4 regions of the Enterobacter dykesii genome follow, and region 3 is predicted to be linked to each of the others. Evidence: predicted binding sites of a transcription regulator. Region 3 holds the regulator's gene; each other region holds the start of a gene.
What was found. Region 3 encodes CRP, which controls carbon source genes, mostly activating them, when cyclic AMP is high. Its sites were predicted from a motif close to ATGTGANNNNNNTCACAT; they were not measured.
Positions count from the first base shown of each region.

Region 1 (4,354 bases), 310 kb from region 3:
ATGCGCTACCTCGGGATGTCGATGGGTATTGGTATCGCAATTGGCATTACGCTCATCGTCGGCACGCTGATGACGCCCATTCTTAACGGCAATGTCGACGTGTTGCTCAACACCAAAGGCGGGCAAATGACGCTGCTTGGCGTGCTTGTCGCGGTGATAGGCGTGGGTATCGTCACCCGCGCGGGGCAGTTGAAAGAGCGCAAGATGGGCATCAAAGCCGAAGACTTTAACCTGAAGAAGGGGCTGCTGCTGGCAGTGATGTGCGGCATCTTCTCGGCGGGCATGTCGTTCGCCATGAACGCCGCAAAACCCATGCACGAAGCGGCCGCCGCGCTGGGCGTCGACCCGCTGTACGTGGCGCTGCCAAGCTACGTGGTGATCATGGGCGGCGGCGCGTTGGTAAACCTCGGCTTCTGCTTCATTCGTCTGGCAAAAGTGAAGGATTTGTCGGTAAAAGCCGATTTCTCACTGGCAAAATCCTTAATCATCACCAATGTGCTGCTATCGATGCTGGGCGGCCTCATGTGGTATCTGCAGTTCTTTTTCTACGCCTGGGGCCACGCCAGCATTCCACCGCAGTACGATTACATAAGCTGGATGCTGCACATGAGCTTCTACGTGCTGTGTGGCGGACTGGTTGGGCTGGTACTGAAGGAGTGGAATAACGCCGGGCGTCGTCCGGTGGGCGTGCTGAGCCTGGGCTGCGTGGTGATTATTATCGCGGCCAATATCGTGGGCCTCGGCATGGCGAACTGATTACGCTGCCTTTCGACTGCGATGACGCCACTGAACCGGCGTCATCCCCACCTCGCGGTTAAACACCACCGAAAAGTAATTACTGTCCTCAAATCCGCTGCGCATCGCCACTTCACTGACCATCAGCTCGGTATGCTGCAACAGGTACTGGGCGTGGCAGATGCGCAGCTGGCGCAGGTAGTGGTTCACCGTCATCCCCGTCTGGGTGCGGAACTGCTGGCGCAGCGCGCGCTCGCTGCACTGCTCCTGCTCGCAAAACGTTTCCAGCACGAAACTTTTGTTCAGGCTGCCCGCAAGCCGGGCAATCAGCTTGTCCAGCAGCGCTTCCTGGACGGTTGCGGAGGGGTTATCGGTCGCGTAACGATGACGTTTGAGGGTCATCACCAGCTGGGCGAACAGCAGTTCCGCCATCGGATTTGCCACGGGATCGTGCTTCTGACTCTCCTGCTCCAGCTGGGCGATCGTCTGGCGCACCTGAGTCATGCCGTTGCTGCTTAAGCGCCAGTGGGGTTCGCCTCTGGCATTGAGAAAACCGGGGATATGGGCCGGCCAGTCGACATTCAGTTTAAGCCTGTCCGGGCAGTAGATAACGTTCTGCAACACCAGATCGTTAACCGAGGCGTAAGCGTGTTTGTCTTCGGCGCGGATGTAAAACAGATCGCCACGCGTGATGCGGTAAGGCCGGTCGTTGAGGATGTGTAAGCCGTTGCCGCGCCATACCAGCACCAGCTCGCAAAACTCGTGGGTATGCTCGGCAAAGACATTTTGCGGGTAGCGGTCGGCCACCGCGACGGCCTGACTCGCGGAGGCAAAAAAATCATCTTTGCGAAGAATTAACTGAGCGGCCACACCACCACCTCTACGGTGAATAACCGGATATTATTAGCCTTTTTGCGGCAATAAAACGGTGATTGCATTCGCGTTACTGGAGTGAAGCATCCTTTCCCTGACGGATATCGCGCGGCGACCAGCTAAATTCCCGGCGAAACAGCGTTGAAAAGTGATTGCTGTCGCTAAAACCACAGCAGTAGGCAATATCCGTGACGCTTTCGTCGGTGTGACGTAAAAGATGACGCGCTTTGATCAGGCGCAGACGGTTAAGGTAGCGCTGCGGCGTCAGCCCGGTGTGCTGCTTAAGCTGGCGATGCAGGGTGCGCAGGGACAGTGAAAAATCATCCGCCAGCGTCTCCCAGCAGACATCCTCGGTGAAATGATCTTCCAGCCAGGCCATCAGATGGTTCAGGCGCGCGTCGTTATTTTCCAGCCCTTCCACAAGGCTGCTGCGACGCAGCAGCACCAGCAGTTGCATAAACAGCAGCTCTCGGGAGGCAATAGCATACGTCTCCTGCCCGCCCTCGCTCTGCTCCAGTTGATTCACCAGCTGGCGCACCTGCTGCAACGTGGACTGATTGACCCGCCAGTGAGACGGGTAGTGTCCATCCTGCTCCTGGGGCAGTAGCTTGTTCAACCCCGACAGAAACTGGAACGCGTCCGGCGAACGATAGAGCACGTTGGTCAGGCACAGGTTGTCGGTATGTTCATACAAATGCCTGTCGTGATCGCGCACGAAGCACACCATACCGCCGCTGATGGTGTAGGGCTGGCCGTTGAAGACATGAATACCCGTTCCATGCTCGACAATCACAATTTCATGAAAATCATGATGATGTTCAGGAAACGCAGCCTGCGGGAGCCGGGGCTCTATCGCAACCGGAGACGTTCCCGACGGGAAAAAATCGACGCTGTGCAATACGGTCATAACGGCCCCCACCAATGAGGAAAGTTCTCGAATAGTAATTAAGGCCTTCCGCACTCACCTTAAATTTTTGACAGCAAACGGCGCAAAAGCCGTCAGTTTTTCAAGAAACAGACGGAAAAATCGGGAAATGCGGTCAGCGTCACATTGCCCGAAAACCCTGCCATAACAGGAAATTGTGAACTTCCTCACGATCATCTTTGCTTTCTTGCCAGCGCGAGATTCGTGCTGTCAGTGACGAGAAGGTGGTCTTTTCGTCCCTTTTTTACACTCAGCACCAATGACTTAAGAAGGGACCTGACCATGACTTTTCGCCATTGTGTGGCTGTCGATTTAGGCGCATCCAGCGGCCGCGTAATGCTCGCCACCTGGGACTGCGATCGGCGCACGCTTACGCTTCGCGAAATGCACCGTTTCGCCAACTGCCTGCAAAAACAGGACGGTTTTGATACCTGGGATATTGATGCCCTGGAAGCGGAGATCCGCACCGGGCTAAACAACGTCTGCAATGACGGCATTCGCATCGACAGCATCGGCATCGATACCTGGGGCGTGGACTACGTTCTGCTCGACAGCCGCGGCGAACGCGTCGGCCTGCCCGTCTCGTATCGCGACAGTCGCACCGACGGGCTGATGGCACACGCCATCGCACAGCTTGGCATGGACAACATCTATGGCCGCAGCGGTATTCAGTTTCTGCCGTTTAACACGCTGTTTCAGCTGCGCGCGCTGGTTGAGCAGCAGCCGGAGCTGGTCAAAAAGGTGACGCACGCGTTACTCATTCCGGACTACTTAAGCTATCGGCTGACCGGCAACATGAACTGGGAATACACCAACGCCACCACCACGCAGCTGGTCAACATCAACACCGATAGCTGGGATGAAACCCTGCTGACCTGGACGGGCGCCTCGCCCTCCTGGTTCGGCACGCCAACGCACCCCGGAAATGTGATAGGTCGGTGGATTTGCCCGCAGGGGAATGAAATCCCCGTCGTTGCCGTCGCCAGTCACGATACCGCCAGCGCAGTAATTGCATCCCCGCTGGCCAGTAAAGACGCGGCCTACCTCTCGTCCGGCACCTGGTCGCTGATGGGTTTTGAGAGCAAAACGCCGTACACCAGCGACGCCGCGATGGCGGCCAACATCACTAACGAAGGCGGTGCCGAAGGGCGCTACCGCGTTCTGAAGAACATCATGGGCCTGTGGCTGCTCCAGCGAATGCTGAAAGAGCAGCACATTACCGACCTGCCCGCGCTTATCGCAGAAACCGAAAAGCTGAAGGCCTGTACGTTCCTGATTAACCCGAACGACGACCGCTTTATTAACCCGGTGCATATGAGCGTCGAAATCCAGTCCGCCTGTTTCGAAGCCGGGCAGCCGGTGCCTTCCCGTCCTGCCGAGCTGGCGCGCTGTATTTTTGACAGCCTCGCCCTTCTCTACGCGGATGTACTGAGCGAGCTGGTCGACCTGCGAGGCGCACCGTTCAGCCAGTTGCATATCGTGGGCGGAGGCTGCCAGAACCAACTGCTGAACCAGATCTGCGCCGATGCCTGCGGCATCACCGTGGTGGCGGGGCCGGTGGAGGCTTCGACGCTCGGCAACATCGGTATTCAGCTGATGACCCTGGACGAACTTTCTGATGTCGATGAATTCCGTTCGGTGGTCACCGCGAATACCCGCCTGACAACCTTCACCCCCAATCCCTGCCATGAAATAGCCCGCTACCGGGCGCAGTTTCAGCAAAAACGACTGACTAAGGAGCTTTGCGCATGACCACTCAATTAGAACAAGCCTGGGAGCTGGCTAAACAGCGTTTCGCCGCCGTCGGCGTGGATGTCGAAA
Region 1 covers NZ_CP126604.1:4,456,310-4,460,663, forward strand. The annotation lists gene rhaT (L-rhamnose/proton symporter RhaT) at 1-756, shown strand, start outside; gene rhaR (HTH-type transcriptional activator RhaR) at 757-1,605, opposite strand; gene rhaS (HTH-type transcriptional activator RhaS) at 1,679-2,515, opposite strand; gene rhaB (rhamnulokinase) at 2,816-4,285, shown strand; gene rhaA (L-rhamnose isomerase) at 4,282-4,354, shown strand, end outside.
Region 1: the regulator CRP is predicted to act here: its motif matches at 2,643-2,660, upstream of rhaS (HTH-type transcriptional activator RhaS).

Region 2 (4,354 bases), 1.1 Mb from region 3:
TTATATCCGCCACCGCCGTTCCAGCCAATTTCATTCAGGTATCCGAGGTTATAGGTAAAACCGTTATCGTTAAGGATTTTACGTATGCCGAGCATTTCTCCCAGAACAGGCTCCGGGGGAGCTTCAAACCCTAATACCGTTCCGTTCCAGTCTTGCGCCATCGACAGCGGGGATATCGCCAATATGGCGAACGCAAAGAGTTTATTTTTATATGCCATGATAACAACCTGTGCTTGAGTATTTTGTGCGTAACCGGCCGCAGGAAATTTTCTATTCCCTGTCGAGATTTCATTTTTTTAAAATCAGTAAAAAGCGCTAAGCCAAATTTCTCTCCTGCGTAAACGAGAGGCAAAAAAAAACCTAAGCGCTCCACAGCGAAAATGCTGTGAAACGCTTAGGTTTTGCCTGTTAACCAGTAACAATCCTGCGTTGAAAACAGTGGCACCTTAACACCGTCGCGCCACGTTGAAAACCAGAACGGTTTTCTGATTTAAAAAAGTGTGAGCAATTTAACGCTTATTATTTTGACTGAATCACCCGGGCAATATCAGACGAAGTCTGCAATGTACGAATTTCCTGAAATAATCCCAGCGCTTCATCGTACTCTTTACGTAAATAACTCAGCCACTGCTTAATTCGCGCGACGTGATACAAACCGGTATCGCCCTGCTTTTCCAGTCGGCTGTATTTTTGCAGCAACGTGACGACGTCTGCCCACGGCATTCGCGGCTCGTTATATTTCACCACCCGGCTGAGGTTCGGCACATTCAGGGCGCCGCGACCGATCATTACCGCATCGCAGCCGGTGTCCTTCAGACAGGCCTGCGCGCTCTCGTAATCCCAGATTTCGCCGTTGGCGATGACCGGAATGGTGAGGCGCTTGCGGATCTCACCGATCGCCTGCCAGTTTATGCGCTCGGCTTTATAGCCATCCTCTTTGGTGCGGCCATGCACCACCAGCTCGGTGGCCCCGGCCTGCTGCACCGCATCGGCGATCTCGAACTGCCGCGCTTCGCTGTCCCAGCCCAGGCGCACCTTCACCGTCACCGGCAAATGCGAAGGCACGGCCTCACGCATCGCTTTCGCACCGCGGTAAATCAGCTCAGGATCTTTCAGCAAGGTCGCCCCGCCGCCGCTGCCGTTAACCAGCTTCGACGGACAACCGCAGTTGAGATCCACCCCGTAAGAGCCCAGCTCAACCGCGCGGGCGGCGTTTTCCGCCAGCCATTCGGGGTACTGGCCGAGCAGCTGAATACGCACCAGCGTGCCGGAAGAGGTCCGGCTCTGGTTGTGCAGCTCGGGGCACAGGCGGAAGAAGGATTTTACCGGCAACAGCATATCGACCACGCGCAGAAATTCCGTCACGCAGAGATCGTAATCGTTCACCTCGGTCAGAAGCTCGCGCACGAGGGAGTCGAGCACGCCTTCCATTGGGGCCAGTAAAACACGCATAGCAGTACCTGTGAAAAAAGACGCGCTATAGTATCTGCTCTGTATGTATGTGGAAAGCGCGACTTTCCATTCTGGAATGTCTGGTATGCTCAAATTTCATGATGTGATCCGTGGCACATTTTTGAGTTTAATTGTATGATGAATGCGTTTCAGCAAGGACTATCACCATGAGCAAATCATTGAACATTATCTGGCAATATCTGCGCGCATTCGTCCTGATTTACGCCTGCCTGTATGCCGGGATTTTCATCGCGTCGCTGCTGCCCATCGTCATTCCCGGCAGCATTATCGGCATGCTGATCCTCTTCGTTTTGCTGGCGCTGCAAATCCTGCCCGCAAAATGGGTCAATCCCGGCTGCTTCGTCCTTATTCGCTATATGGCGCTGCTTTTCGTGCCTATCGGCGTCGGGGTCATGCAGTATTTTGATTTGCTCAAGGCCCAGTTCGGCCCGATTGTGGTCTCCTGCGCGGTCAGTACGCTGGTGGTTTTCCTGGTGGTGAGCTGGAGTTCGCATATGGTGCATGGCGAACGTAACGTGGTCGGGGAGAAAACAAAAAAATGATGGCCAATATCTGGTGGTCGCTGCCGTTAACCCTGGTGGTATTCTTCGCCGCGCGCAAGCTTGCCGCACGTTTCAAAATGCCGTTGCTGAACCCGCTGCTGGTGGCAATGGTGGTGATTATTCCGTTCCTTCTGCTCACCGGCATTCCCTACGATCGCTACTTTGCCGGCAGCAAAATCTTAAACGACCTGCTGCAGCCTGCCGTTGTGGCGCTCGCCTTTCCTTTATATGAACAGCTGCACCAGATCCGCGCCCGCTGGAAATCCATCATTACCATCTGTTTTGTGGGCAGCCTCGTGGCGATGATCACCGGAACGTCGGTGGCGCTGTTGATGGGGGCCTCGCCGCAGATTGCCGCCTCTATCCTGCCTAAATCGGTGACCACGCCTATCGCGATGGCGGTTGGCGGCAGCCTCGGCGGTATTCCGGCCATCAGCGCGATGTGCGTCATTTTCGTCGGTATTCTCGGTGCGGTGTTTGGCCACACCCTGCTAAACGGGATGCGTATTCACACTAAAGCTGCCCGGGGACTGTCGATGGGGACAGCTTCCCACGCCCTGGGCACCGCCCGCTGCGCGGAGCTGGATTATCAGGAAGGGGCGTTTAGCTCGCTGGCGCTAGTGATCTGCGGGATTATCACCTCCCTGCTGGCCCCGTTCATTTTCCCGCTGATTCTGGCGGTGATGGGCTAAAATTTGCGATGCGTCGCGCAAATTTCATTTTGATTTCATAAGTTGCATACATAATGAGAAGTGGATCACATATAAAGCCCTAACGGCTCCGTAAACTACCGATCCATTAACCTTTATGAGGCAAACGCCATGCACCCACGTTTTCAAGCTGCTTTCGCCCAGCTTGCAGAGAATTTGCAGTCAGCCCTGGCTCCCGTTCTGGCAGATGCACACTTCCCCGCCCTGCTGACCGTGGAGCAGGTCACGATGCTGAAACAGGCAACGGGACTGGACGAAGACGCGCTGGCTTTCGCACTGCTTCCTCTGGCTGCCGCCTGCGCGCGGGCCGATCTCTCCCACTTTAACGTCGGGGCCATTGCGCGCGGCGTCAGCGGCACCTGGTACTTCGGCGGCAATATGGAGTTCCTGGGCGCAACCATGCAGCAAACCGTGCACGCCGAGCAGAGCGCCATCAGCCACGCCTGGCTGCGCGGTGAAAAAGCCCTGAGCGCGATTACCGTGAACTACACCCCCTGCGGGCACTGCCGTCAGTTTATGAACGAGCTGAACAGCGGGCTGCAGCTGCGCATCAATCTGCCAGGCCGCGCGCCGCACACGCTGGGCGATTACCTGCCTGACGCGTTTGGCCCGAAAGATCTGGAGATCAAAACGCTGCTGATGGACGATCAGGACCACGGTTACGCCCTGTCCGGCGATGACCTGAGCCAGGCAGCGATTCGCGCGACGAATAAAAGCCACACGCCATACAGCAAGTCCCCTAGCGGCGTGGCGCTGCAGTGCCGTGATGGCCGAATCTTCACCGGCAGCTATGCGGAAAACGCCGCGTTTAACCCAACGCTGCCGCCGCTGCAGGGCGCGCTTAACCTGCTGAGCCTGAACGGCTATGACTATCCGGACATTCAGCGCGCCATTCTGGCAGAAAAAGCCGATGCGCCGCTGATCCAGTGGGATGCCACCGCCGCGACGCTCAAAGCGTTAGGCTGCACGACGATTGACCGCGTACTGCTGGCGTAATCCTTCCGGCGGGCAGAAATGCCCGCCAGTTTGCTGAAAAACCCCTCAGTTGAGTCGCTGTTTCTTGCGCTAACCAGGCGGGTAAAGTAGCCTGAGTTAAATTTCATCCACGAACGAGCCATCTCCATGTTAAAGCGCGTTTTTTACAGCCTGTCTGTCCTGGTCGGCATACTGCTGTTGATCGTGCTCGGTCTCGACCGCTGGATGAGCTGGAAAACCGCCCCCTACATCTTTGATGACCTGCAGGACCTGCCCTATCGTCAGGTTGGCGTGGTGCTCGGCACCGCCAAGTATTACCGCACCGGGGTGATCAACCAATATTACCGTTACCGCATTCAGGGCGCGCTGAACGCCTACAACAGCGGCAAGGTGAACTACCTGCTGCTGAGCGGCGATAACGCGCTGCAAAGCTACAATGAACCGGTGACGATGCGGAAGGACCTGATTGCTGCGGGCGTGGATCCTGCCGATATCGTGCTCGATTACGCCGGGTTCCGCACCCTGGACTCGATCGTGCGCACGCGCAAAGTCTTCGACACCAACGACTTCATCATCATCACCCAGCGCTTCCACTGCGAGCGCGCGCTGTTTATCGCCCTGCATATGGGCATCCAGGCGCAGTGCTACGCGGTG
Region 2 covers NZ_CP126604.1:3,050,779-3,055,132, forward strand. The annotation lists gene F0320_RS14565 (carbohydrate porin) at 1-161, opposite strand, end outside; gene dusC (tRNA dihydrouridine(16) synthase DusC) at 520-1,452, opposite strand; gene F0320_RS14575 (CidA/LrgA family protein) at 1,620-2,015, shown strand; gene F0320_RS14580 (CidB/LrgB family autolysis modulator) at 2,012-2,707, shown strand; gene cdd (cytidine deaminase) at 2,837-3,721, shown strand; gene sanA (outer membrane permeability protein SanA) at 3,848-4,354, shown strand, end outside.
Region 2: the regulator CRP is predicted to act here: its motif matches at 1,554-1,571, upstream of F0320_RS14575 (CidA/LrgA family protein).

Region 3 (4,354 bases):
GTGCAGCGCCATGCCCATCAGGCTGGCGGTACTGAGCATCACGCTGATCCTTGCGGCGTTGCGCAGGGCGGACGATTTAAGAGAAAGATAGCTTTTGAGCGCGGGCAATAGCGGCAGCCGTTTCTGCTTATCCGCCATCAGGTCGCGGGGATAAAGCGGGCGCTGCGTGCGCAACACGCGGGCAATGCGGCTGAAGTGCCAGGCGGCAAACTGGCCGACTGGGTTATCGGGATGCTGGCGGGCGATTTTCTCCAGCGCGCCCAGCTGCTTGTCCATGTTAAAGCGCGTCGGGTAGCGGTGGTAGAGAATATCGTCGGCCAGCACGCGCAGACGTGCGGACACAGTTTGTGCGTTCCAGCGGATCACCGCTTCGGCGTGGCTGCGCTCGACCAGCTTTTGCACCTCCTGCGGGTGGTGAAGGCTTACGGAGATGTGCTCCTGTAGATCCAGCCCGACCTGGAAGGTGCGCAGCAGCCGCTTGTACTCGTGGTTCTTGTTGGCGGCGAGCATATGCAGCTGCTGATAGCACTGGCTTATGAGATCCACTACCTTCTGCTGGCGCGTCAGCAGCGGCGGTAAGGATTTTTCCGGATCGGTATGCTGGGTGAGCAGGGTGTATTTGGCTTCGCAGTAATCCGCAAGCTGCACATAGAGCAGGCTCAGGGATTCACGCAGCGGCTGCTCCCGCCACAGCCAGAACCAAAACCAGTTAAACAGCCCGTACCATAATGTCCCCAGGGCGTAGATCAGCAGCGGCTCCCACACCGGCATGTTCCCGGCGAGGCTCAGCGTGAAAATGGCCGCAATCAGCGAAGCGGGAAGCAGGCGGGCATGCAGCGAACTGATTTCCGCCGTGACGCCAAGGGTCATCGCCAGCACGGTCAGGATCAGCGGCAGCGGGATATCCCGGGCAAGCAGAAGCTGCACGGCGAGGCTACACCCGGCAAACAGGCAGCCGCCGATAATCAGGCGTTTGAAAAAGCGCTTATGCGGCGTGTCAAGACCGGCAATATTGCAGCAGGCGGGCACGAGGGAGAACAGCAGACCTTGCTGAAGATGTCCGAGGATCAGGCCTATGGCCACAGGAAGACACAACACCAGCGTTTGTCGCAGTGCGTAGTTAACTTCCGGGTGATAGATCAGCCTGCGCCACATGGGGAGTAGAGACAAAAACGGCGTGACACCTTGCGATGGCACGCCGTTTAAGCGGAATTAACGCGTTCCGTAGACCACGATGGTTTTACCGTGGGCGGAGATCAGGTTTTGATCTTCCAGCATTTTCAGGATACGGCCCACTGTTTCACGGGAGCAACCGACGATCTGACCAATTTCCTGACGGGTAATTTTTATTTGCATGCCGTCCGGGTGGGTCATGGCGTCTGGCTGTTTCGCCAGGTTCAGCAGGGTTTGCGCGATACGGCCGGTAACGTCCAGGAAGGCGAGGTTACCCACTTTCTCTGACGTCACCTGCAGACGGCGCGCCATCTGGGAAGAAAGACGCATCAGGATGTCAGGGTTAACCTGAATCAGCTGACGGAACTTCTTGTAAGAAATTTCAGCCACTTCACATGCTGTCTTTGCACGAACCCAGGCGCTACGTTCCTGGCCCTCTTCAAACAGGCCCAGTTCACCGATGAAATCGCCCTGGTTCAGATAAGAAAGGATCATCTCTTTCCCTTCTTCATCTTTGATCAGCACTGCCACCGAGCCTTTAACGATGTAATACAACGTTTCCGCTTTTTCACCCTGGTGAATCAGCGTGCTCTTCGATGGGTACTTATGAATGTGGCAATGAGACAAGAACCATTCGAGAGTCGGGTCTGTTTGCGGTTTGCCAAGCACCATGCGCTGTTATCCTCTGTTATAAGCTGTCACCAGAGTCATCAGATGCATCCGGACTCTGGGGTTGCAATCGAATTCTTACCCATACCCTGGGAAGTCGGCTACCGTAACGTTTCGCAGCCAGTAAAGTTTGATGTCCTCTGCATACATGTGTAACGTCAATGTATTACTGTAGCATCCTGAGTGTTTTAGCATAGCTTTCGCCGCGTGTCTCCTGGTGTCTCGCTTCAGCATGATGCAGGTCGCCTTCCATTGCGAGAAATGTAACGCACGCGTAATCTGTCACCAAAAATGCAACGTTGGAGTTAATGAATATGCAAGCGCGCGTGAAATGGGTTGAAGGTTTAACGTTCCTGGGCGAGTCCGCGTCAGGACACCAGATTTTGATGGACGGTAACTCCGGCGATAAAGCGCCAAGCCCAATGGAAATGGTGCTGATGGCGGCAGGCGGATGCAGCGCGATTGACGTAGTGTCGATTCTGCAAAAAGGTCGTCATGACGTGACGGATTGTGAGGTTAAACTCACGTCAGAACGTCGCGAAGAGGCGCCACGCCTGTTCACCCATATTAACCTGCACTTTGTGGTCACCGGTAAAGAGCTGAAAGACGCGGCGGTCTCGCGTGCGGTGGACCTGTCTGCGGAGAAGTACTGCTCTGTGGCGTTAATGCTGGAGAAAGCGGTAAAAATCACGCATTCGTATGAAGTGATCGAGGCGTGATTGATGGGGCATCGTGCGTGTTGATGCCCTCACCCTAACCCTCTCCTACAGGGAGAGGGAACATGCTCACGCGATCTGTTTCCCTTCCATCAGTCGCTCCACCAGCGGCGTCATGATGAGCTCCATCGCCAGCCCCATTTTTCCGCCCGGCACGACTAACGTATTCATGTGCGAAATAAACGAGCCCTGCAGCATTGCCAGCAGCCACGGGTAATCAATGCCTGCGAGATTGCGGAAATGGATCACCACAAAGCTCTCATCCAGCGACGGGATGCTTTTAGCGGCAAACGGGTTTGAGGTGTCCACCGTCGGCACGCGCTGGAAGTTGATATGGGTGCGGGAAAACTGCGGCGTCAGGAAGTTAATGTAATCCTCCATGGAGCGCACCACGGAGTCCATCACTGCCTCTCGCGAATGGCCGCGCTCGCTCATGTCGCGGGTCAGCTTCTGGATCCACTCCAGGTTAACGATAGGGACCACGCCGACCAGCAGATCCACATGGCGCGCCACGTCGTGTTGAGGGGTGACCACGCCGCCGTGCAATCCCTCGTAAAACAGGACGTCGGTGGGTTCCGGCAGCGACTGCCACGGGGTAAAGGTTCCCGGTACCTGATTCCAGGGTACGGCTTCATCATAGGTGTGCAGATACTTGCGGGACTGCCCTTTGCCGCTCTTACCGTACTCTATAAAGGTTTGTTCCAGCAGGCCGAAGTCATTGGCTTCCGGGCCGAAGTAGCTGATGTGTTTACCCGAATCGCGCGCCTTACGAATGGCCATGTCCATCTCCGGACGCGTGTAGCGGTGAAAGCTGTCGCCTTCGACCTCCGCCGCGCGGAGATTCAGCTGGGCGAAAATCTTGCGAAATGCGAGGCTGGTGGTGGTGGTTCCCGCACCACTCGACCCCGTAACGGCAATAACCGGATGTCTGGCAGACATAGCAACTCCCTGACTGAAAAGGGTGGAAGATCAGCCGTGAAACGCGTTGCGGGGCATGATATTGACCGTCTCATGCAGTTCTGACCACACCAGCACCACGTCGCCGCTTTTCAGCTGGCGCTTAACATCGTTGACCTTTTGCTCAAGCGAGCGTTCCTGTTCACCATAATCGGTGCCTTCGCGTAATACAAAGCTTTCAATCAGATTATCGAGCGTAATGGGCGCCAGATCCTGCCAGGGAATAATCATTTTGCACCGTCCAGATAAGGGGTTAGCCAGTCAGGAATACGCGTCTCAAGCCACATTTTCGGGCGGCGCAGCGTGCCGCCGATAAACCCGACGTGGCCGCCATGCTCGGTCAACTGATAGTGAACGTTGTCGGGCAGGAATTCCTGAGCGGGGATCGAGTGATGATCCATAAACGGGTCATCTTTGGCATGAATAATCAGCGTTGGCTGCGTAATCTTGCTGAGCAGCGGCATGGCGCTGCACTGACGATAATAGTCAATCGCATCGGCGAAGCCGTGGATTTTCGCGGTGATCAGGTCGTCGAACTCGCGGATACGACGCACCTTTTTCAACTGGCGCAGGCTGACCGGCAGGGTATCCGGGTAGGCCTTCAGCTTACGCGCCGCGTTGGCCTTCAGAAGGTTGAGCAGGTAGCGCTGGTAGACGCGGGAAAAGCCTTTATCCATGTGGTAGCTGCACTGCTCAAGCATAAACGGCGCGGAGACAATGACGGCGGCATCCAGCGGGACGCTTTCACCCTCTTTAGCCAGCAGGCAGGCCAGCATATTTCCGCCCAGCGAGTAGCCTACGGCGGCCGTTGGCACGGTGCCATAATTTTCCCGCAGCCA
Region 3 covers NZ_CP126604.1:4,142,025-4,146,378, reverse strand. The annotation lists gene F0320_RS19880 (YccS/YhfK family putative transporter) at 1-1,155, opposite strand, end outside; gene crp (cAMP-activated global transcriptional regulator CRP) at 1,213-1,845, opposite strand; gene F0320_RS19870 (OsmC family protein) at 2,157-2,561, shown strand; gene F0320_RS19865 (phosphoribulokinase) at 2,628-3,497, opposite strand; gene F0320_RS19860 (YheU family protein) at 3,528-3,746, opposite strand; gene F0320_RS19855 (hydrolase) at 3,743-4,354, opposite strand, start outside.

Region 4 (4,354 bases), 1.8 Mb from region 3:
ACCTGGAGCGGCGACAACCGCACCAACTGGGACACCCTGCGCTATAACATCCGCATGGGACTGGGCATGAGCCTGTCCGGCCTGTTCAACGTCGGTCACGACGTCGGCGGTTTCTCCGGCGACAAGCCGGACGCCGAGCTGTTCGTACGCTGGGTGCAGAACGGCGTGATGCACCCGCGCTTTACCATTCACTCGTGGAACGATGACCACACCGTGAACGAGCCGTGGATGTACCCGGGCGTCACGCCAGCCATTCGCGGCGCGGTTGAGCTGCGCTACCGCCTGCTGCCGTACCTCTATACCCTGCTCTGGCAGGCGCACGCCGACGACGAGCCGATGCTGCGCCCGACCTTCCTCGATCACGAGCACGATGCGCAGACGTTTGAGGAGTGCGATGACTTCCTGCTGGGCCGCGACCTGCTGGTGGCCAGCGTCGTCGAAGCCGGGCAGCGCGAGCGCCGCGTCTGGCTGCCGGATAACGACACCGGCTGGTATGATTTTTACACCCACGCGTGGTTTGCTGGCGGCCAGTCGATCGTCCTCGACGCGCCGCTGGAAAAACTGCCGCTGCTGGTGCGCGCCGGTGCCGCTCTGCCGCTGAGCGAACGCATTACCCACGTGTCCGCTGAAAAAGACAACACCCGCGAGCTGAAGCTCTTCCCGGTGAAGGGCGTCGGCACGACCACCGGAATGCTGTTTGAAGACGACGGCGAAAGCTGGGGCTACCAGAACGGCAATGCGCTGTGGGTAGAATGGGAAATGGTGTGCGACGGCGCAACCATCAACCTGAAGGTCAACGCGCGCGGGGATTATCGTCCGGCTTGGAAAGTACTGAAGGTGTCATTACCAGCGGGGGAGAAACGCAAACTGCTGGTGAACGGGGCTGAAGGGAGCGAGTGGGTGATCTAGTGCGGCCTGATGCCCTCACCCTAACCCTCTCCCACTGGGAGAGGGAACAGAACGTAGGCCGGGTAAGGCGAAGCCGCCACCCGGCTTTTTTTAGCCGTCAATACCTTTACTGCGCAGGTAATCTTCGTAGTTACCGGTGAAGTCCACCACGCGCTCTGGCGTAATTTCGATCACGCGGGTCGCCAGCGAGCTGACGAACTCGCGGTCGTGAGAAACGAAGATCAGGGTACCCTGATACATCTCCAGCGCCATGTTCAGGGATTCGATAGATTCCATATCCAGGTGGTTAGTCGGTTCGTCCATCACCAGGATGTTTGGTTTTTCCATCATCAGCTTGCCGAACAGCATGCGTCCCTTCTCACCACCGGAGAGCACCTTAGCCGGCTTTTTGATGTCGTCCTGGCTGAACAGCAGACGACCCAGGATGCTGCGCACCGCCTGCTCGTCGTCGCCTTCCTGCTTCCACTGGCTCATCCAGTCGAAGACGGTGAGGTCGTTTTCGAACTCGTACTCATGATCCTGCGCGTAGTAGCCAATCTGCGCGTTTTCAGACCACTTCACGGTGCCGTTGTCCGGCTGCAGTTCGCCGACCAGCGTTTTCAGCATGGTGGATTTACCCACGCCGTTGGCGCCGAGGATGGCAATCTTCTCGCCCACTTCCAGCAGCAGGTTGAACTTTTTAAACAGCGGACCGTTCTCAAAGCCTTTTGCCAGGGCTTCCACTTCCAGCGCGTTACGGAACAGCTTCTTGTCCTGCTCGAAGCGGATGAACGGGTTCTGACGGCTGGAGGCTTTGACTTCGTCCAGCTTGATTTTGTCGATCTGACGGGCACGCGAGGTCGCCTGACGCGACTTAGAGGCGTTGGCGCTAAAGCGGCTGACGAAGGACTGCAGGTCAGCAATCTGCGCTTTCTTCTTGGCGTTATCCGCCAGCAGACGTTCACGCGCCTGGGTGGCCGCCGTCATGTACTCGTCGTAGTTGCCCGGGTAAACGCGCAGCTCGCCGTAGTCCAGATCCGCCATGTGCGTACAGACCATGTTCAGGAAGTGACGGTCGTGCGAGATGATGATCATGGTGCTGTCGCGATCGTTCAGCGTCTGCTCCAGCCAGCGGATGGTGTCGATGTCCAGGTTGTTCGTCGGTTCGTCGAGCAGCAGGATGTCCGGGTTAGAGAACAGCGCCTGTGCCAGCAGCACGCGCAGCTTCCAGCCCGGCGCCACTTCGCTCATCGGGCCGTAATGTTGTTCTACCGGAATGCCGACGCCCAGCAGCAGCTCGCCCGCGCGCGCTTCCGCAGAGTAGCCGTCCATCTCGCCGTACTGCGTTTCCAGATCGGCCACTTTATAGCCGTCTTCTTCGCTCATTTCGGCAAGCGCGTAGATGCGATCGCGTTCCTGCTTCACTTCCCACAGTTCCCCATGCCCCATGATCACGGTGTCGAGCACGGTGAACTCTTCGAAGGCGAACTGATCCTGACGCAGCTTACCGATACGCTCGTTAGGGTCGAGCGATACATTGCCGAGCGTCGGCTCCAGGTCACCGCCGAGGATCTTCATAAAGGTGGATTTTCCGCTACCGTTGGCACCAATCAGGCCGTAACGGTTGCCGCCGCCAAATTTGACGGAAATGTTTTCGAACAGCGGCTTACTGCCAAACTGCATAGTGACGTTGCTGGTAACTAACACGGGGAGATTCCTGCGAAAAGTGTGATAAACACGGCATTATGCCACAATTCCGAATTGAGATCCCGTGTTGCGGCAATCCACTAAACTTTAACAAAATCGAAAAAAATGTGATTTCGTACACATCTGAATTCCCTGTGAGCGGGAATGCACATATAATGCGCTCCCATCACAGATTCAGACTTATCAACTCATCGCCAGAATGGCTTAGATACCTCGCACAACATGAACATGAAATTAACAACGCTTTTAGCGGCGGCGTTAGCCGTAGTAGGTTTTTGTAAGACCGCGTCTGCGGTGACGTATCCCCTGCCAACAGACGGTAGCCGTCTGGTAGGCCAGAACCAGGTTGTGACGGTACCAGAAGGTAACTCTCAGCCACTGGAGTATTTCGCTGCGCAGTACCAGCTGGGCCTGTCTAACATGCTGGAAGCGAACCCGGGCGTTGACCCGTATCTGCCGAAAGCGGGTACCGTGCTGAATATTCCTCAGCAGCTGATCCTGCCGGATACCGTTCATGAAGGTATCGTGATTAACAGCGCCGAAATGCGTCTGTATTACTACCCGAAAGGCACCAACACCGTTATCGTGCTGCCAATCGGTATCGGCCAGCTGGGTAAAGACACCCCAATGAACTGGACCACCAAAGTTGAGCGTAAGAAAGCGGGCCCAACCTGGACGCCGACTGCCAAAATGCACGCGGAATACATCGCTGCGGGCGAACCGCTGCCAGCCGTTGTACCGGCAGGCCCGGATAACCCAATGGGTCTGTACGCGCTGTACATTGGCCGCCTGTACGCTATCCACGGTACCAACGCCAACTTCGGTATCGGCCTGCGCGTAAGCCACGGCTGCGTGCGTCTGCGTAACGACGACATCAAGTTCCTGTTCGAAAACGTGCCGGTCGGTACGCGCGTGCAGTTCATCAACGAACCGGTGAAGGCGACCTCTGAGCCAGACGGCAGCCGCTACATCGAAGTGCACAACCCGCTGTCCACCAGCGAAGACCAGATCAACAACAACGAAGTCGTCCCTGTTACGCTGAACAGCGCGGTACAGGCGGTGACTTCTCAGCCAGACGTCGAAACGGCGATTGTTGACCAGGCCGTGCAGAACCGCTCCGGTATGCCGGTGCGTTTGAACTGACAGAGAAGCATTAAAAAAGCGGGCCTCGTTGCCCGCTTTTTTTTATCCGTTATTCACGATCACGATCCCGCCGTGGTCGTACCGATAGTGGCAGTGGGCATACTCCAGCGGCGTGCCGTCCTCCAGATAAATCACCTGCTCCACTTCCAGCACCGGATCGGTTTCCTCGCAGACCAGATGCTCCCTGTCCAGCGCGTTGGGCTTAAGCGCCCGCACCACCCGGTACGACCCCATAATTTTCAGCCCCAGCGTCTCCTGCACGTACTGAAACACTGAACCTTCAAGATGGTTTCTCGTCAGGCCCGGTACCAGATTCATCGGCATCACCGTGGAATCCAGCGACATAGGTTCACTGTTCAGCAAACGCAGGCGAATGAAGTCATAGATCGGCGCATCGGCGTTAATCATCAGCGACGCCTGCTCTTTCTCGTTCGGAAAGCGCAGCTCGAAATGCACTACCCGGCTGGTCACCGTGCCCAGATGCTCCCAGGTTTTGGTCGCGCCAAAGTAGTCGCTGCCGGAGAGATCCCACTGCGAAAGCTGGAGGAAGTTTTTGCGGATGAACGTGCCCTGGCCCTGGCGGGTATAGACCAGACCTTCGACGATGAGCTGGCGC
Region 4 covers NZ_CP126604.1:1,360,368-1,364,721, reverse strand. The annotation lists gene F0320_RS06440 (glycoside hydrolase family 31 protein) at 1-909, shown strand, start outside; gene F0320_RS06435 (ABC-F family ATPase) at 1,000-2,595, opposite strand; gene ldtB (L,D-transpeptidase) at 2,818-3,738, shown strand; gene F0320_RS06425 (GntR family transcriptional regulator) at 3,781-4,354, opposite strand, start outside.
Region 4: the regulator CRP is predicted to act here: its motif matches at 2,701-2,718, upstream of ldtB (L,D-transpeptidase).